One region of the Tissierella sp. genome, then DNA from elsewhere that is predicted to be linked to it. Evidence: predicted binding sites of a transcription regulator. Region 1 holds the regulator's gene; the other holds the start of a gene.

Region 1 (2,215 bases):
CAGAGTTCTCTTCCATAAACACAGCATGATGGAAATTTGGATCAAAATCTTCACCTAAGGATTTAATTTCATCAACTCCATTATCATTTAAAACTTTTATTAGTTGTTGATGTATCATCTCTATGCCCTGATAAAACTTATTTTCCTTAACAATTTCAGATTCCATTGCTCTTTGAAAATTGTCTATTATAGGTAAAAGATTGTTAACAAAAGATTCTAATGCATAAGCTATTGTACTTTCTTTATCTTTTTCAGTTCTTTTTCTAAAGTTCACAAAATCTGCCTGAAGTCTTAATAACTTATTGTTTAACTCTTCTATTTCTCTATCCTTAGATTTTAAAATTTCATTAACTTCTTCAACATCTTCTTCAATAATCGGTTCATCTACTAAATCTTGATTTTCATTGCTTTTATCTTTTTTGTTTACCACAAAATCACCTCTTATTTCTTGTTATATATTTAAACCAATTTGCCTAAGAATATATCTATAATCTCTGTAATATTAGTAGAAAATAGCTCTAATGTATTAATTATTTTATAATAGTCCATCCTAGTTGGACCTATTACACCAATTTTTCCTATAGTTTTATCACCTAGCCTATAGGTTGCTGTAATTAAGCTACATCCTTTTATTGGCTCATATATATTCTCATTACCAATGGTTATCTCCATATCTTGATTAAAAGTATTGTTTAATAAAAGATCTACTACAGAATCTTTATCCTCTATAAAATGTATAAAGGATTTTGCTTTTTCAAGATCCTTATACTCAGGAAAATTCAATATTTTAGTTACTCCATCGGAATATAAATCAATATTGTCTATATCATCCATTGATTGATTTATTACTGGAATAATCCCCTCCATAATAGTCTTATAATCATATATTTCTTTCAAAATTCCATTAGAGATCTCTGCATCAATCTCTTCCACTGTTAATCCTTTTAATTTAGTATTTAAAAAATTAGATATTATTGAAATCTGATTTTCTGGTACTTCTCTATCTAATCTAAATACAGTATTTTTAACTACACCAGAGTTGCTAACTAAAACCATTATAATTTGCTGATTATCAATTGGAACAAGTTGAATATGCTTTAGTTTAGACCCTTTAATCTGTGGAGATATGGCAAGAGCAGTGTAGCTAGTCAATGCTGATAATATCTTAGCAGAATTCTGTAGCAACTGTTCAATCTCTCTAGACTCATTAATTAAAATTTTTTTTAATTGATTTTTTTTGTTTAAATCTATACTAGGTCTATGTCCTTTTAAAATTTCATTTACATATAATCTATAAGCTTTATCAGAAGGAACTCTTCCAGCAGAGGAATGAGGCTTATTAAGATATCCTAAGTCCTCTAAATCAGACATTTCATTTCTTACAGTGGCTGAACTAACCCCTAAATCAAATAATTTAGTTATTGTTCTAGATCCAATTGGCTCAGCGCTTGATATATAAGCATTGATTATTGCATAAAGAACTTTAACTTTTCTCTCATCTAACATTTTTCATCACCTCTTATAATAAACATATATTAGATGTTGTTAGCACTCTATCCTTTTGAGTGCTAATCCTTACGATTTTAAATTATCACTCCTTGAACAATTTGTCAATAGTTTTTTCGAAATAATTTGTTATCTTAAAAAATCAACTTCAACTAAATTTGATAAATCCAAGCCTTTCTTTGTTAAAAAAATATAGTCAGTATTACTTGATATCAATCCATTACTCTCATGCTTATTTATTATGTCCTTATAAATTGTTTCTATTTTCATTCCAAACCTATTCTCAAACTCTATTTTATCAATTCCCTTTATCTTTCTAAGACCTAGTATGGAAAATTCACCTATTTCTTCATCTAAGCTTATTATCTCTTCTCCCTCTATTGGCAAAATTTGATTATTTAATTTTTCAATATAGTTGTCCATATCAGATGTATTCCAATATCTTCTTCCCTCAATATTAGAGTGACTACTTAGTCCCACTCCAATATATGGCTTCACATCCCAATAAACCAAATTGTGCCTACATTCATAGTTTGCTAATGAATAGTTAGATATTTCGTAATGATTATATCCATTTTTTATAAGGTATTCCCTAGCTCTATGATACATTGCTCTCTCAAGATCTTCATCTGGTAAATATATTTTTTTTTCATTATATAGCTTATTTAAATATGTTCCTTCTTCAAGAATAAGTCCATAATATGATATA
Region 2 (2,215 bases), on a different contig from region 1:
TTATTCACTACTAATGTAGCCATTGCTTCCCCTTCAATATCTTCAGCTATAATTAAAAGAGGTTTTGATTGTTGTACAATTTGTTCAAGGACTGGAAGAATTTCTTGAATATTAGATATTTTCTTGTCAGTAATTAAAATATATGGATTCTCTACTTCAGCTACCATCTTGTCAGTATCTGTTACCATATAAGCTGATACATATCCTCTGTCAAATTGCATACCTTCCACTACATCTAGAGTAGTACCCATAGACCTTGATTCTTCTACAGTAATTACTCCATCATTACCAACTTTCTCCATAGCTGCAGCAATTAATTGACCTATTTCTTCATCTCCAGCTGAGATTGAAGCAACTTGAGCTATGGCTTCTTTGGATTCAACTTTTACTGAATATCTTTTTATTTCTTCAACTGCTGTATTTACAGCGGACTTAATTCCTTTTTGAATAATCATTGGGTTTGCCCCTGCTGCCACATTCTTTAATCCTTCTCTGATAATTGCTTGAGCCAATAAAGTAGCTGTTGTAGTTCCATCTCCTGCTACATCATTAGTCTTTGTAGCTACTTCTTTAACTAATTGAGCACCCATGTTTTCATATTTATCTTCTAATTCGATTTCACGAGCTATGGTTACTCCGTCATTTGTAATTAGTGGTGCACCAAATTTTTTATCTAATACTACATTTCTTCCCTTTGGTCCAAGTGTAACTTTTACAGTATCCGCTAATTGATTAATTCCTCTTTCCATTGCACGACGTGCATCTTCGCCAAATTTAATTTCCTTCGCCATTTATATCCACTCCCTTTTAAAATTCACTATTCTACTCTACTACTGCTAAAATATCTGCTAATTTTAATATAGTTAATTCATCACCATCAACTTTAATTTCTGTTCCAGCATATTTTGAGAATATTATTTTATCCCCAACTTTGATTTGATCATTTTTCTTTTCATCATTTGTAATGTCAGCTCCAATAGCTACAACTTCAGCCATTTGTGGCTGCTCTTTAGCTGAACTTGGTAAAACTATACCAGATTTTGTTTTTTCCTCTACTTCTACTTTTTTAATAACAACCCTATCTCCTAATGGTTTTAGATTCATAATGGTACTACCTCCTTATATTTGTACTAATTATTAATCATATTATTAGCACTCTCTATCTTTGAGTGCTAATCCTTACAATATATATGTTACTTAAAATAAAATTCCAAATCAAGTCCCAAATATCCTTGTATTTAACTATTATTTGTCAATATGTGGATTTATATCCATTTATCTCGTTTTCTCTTGAATTTACTCTACTCATTTTATGAAACTCGCTATATTTACTAATATATAGTAAATTATGGGGATAAAGACTGCTGGAAGCATATTTCCTACCTTAATTTTCTTTATACCTAATATATTAATCCCTATGCCCATAATAAGTATACCACCTACAGCTGACATCTCTGTAATTACTTCAGGAGTTAATAAATCTTTAACTGTATTGGCCAATAATGTAATTATTCCTTGATATAAAAATACTGGAATTGCTGAAAATGCCACCCCTATTCCTAAGGTAGAAGCGAATATTATTGCTGATATACCATCAAGAATGGATTTTGCAAATAAAGTCTCATGATTCCCTTGAATTCCTGACTCTAGAGATCCAACTATTGCCATAGCTCCCACACAATAAACTAATGAAGCTGTAACAAATCCTTTTGAAAAATTACTATCCTTAGCTCCAAATTTACTTTGTAAGGAATTACCTAGATCATCAAGTTTCTTCTCTATTTTCATGGCTTCACCTATTATACTTCCCACTACAATACTAGCTATTACTATAATAATATTTTCAGACTTGATTCCACCCATTATTCCAATGACAATTACTGCAAGTCCGATACCATCCATTATTGTGTGCTTGTATTCATCTTTTATACCCTTTTTTATACCTATACCTAATAATGCTCCTGCTATAATTGATAAAGCATTCACTATTGTTCCTAACATGAAATCCACCCCCTAAATCAATTATCAATTAACAGTTAGCTATTAACAATTAGAACATTAAAAAATTATAAATCATCTTATCTATAATTGTTCTTTGTTATCTTTATAAGAATACACTATTTTATCCAAACTTTCCACATAAAAATGGAATCCCTTCCAAGAATTCCATTCTTAAGTCTTATTATTTTATTTGTTATTTGTTAATCGTTAATTG

Evidence for each region. The regulator HrcA, encoded in region 1, represses chaperone genes, less so after heat shock. The targets are predictions, from matches to a motif close to ATTAGCACTCNATANTATNGAGTGCTAAT.
Region 2: the regulator HrcA is predicted to act here: its motif matches at 1,149-1,177, upstream of groES (co-chaperone GroES).

What each region holds. Positions count from the first base shown of each region.
Region 1 is NZ_JAVKTS010000004.1:92,679-94,893, reverse strand. Features, by position in the region: gene grpE (nucleotide exchange factor GrpE) at 1-430, opposite strand, end outside; gene hrcA (heat-inducible transcriptional repressor HrcA) at 460-1,506, opposite strand; gene hemW (radical SAM family heme chaperone HemW) at 1,636-2,215, opposite strand, start outside.
Region 2 is NZ_JAVKTS010000003.1:393,865-396,079, forward strand. Features, by position in the region: gene groL (chaperonin GroEL) at 1-791, opposite strand, end outside; gene groES (co-chaperone GroES) at 823-1,104, opposite strand; gene RIN63_RS09620 (DUF554 domain-containing protein) at 1,306-2,001, opposite strand; gene RIN63_RS09625 (DUF3160 domain-containing protein) at 2,209-2,215, opposite strand, start outside.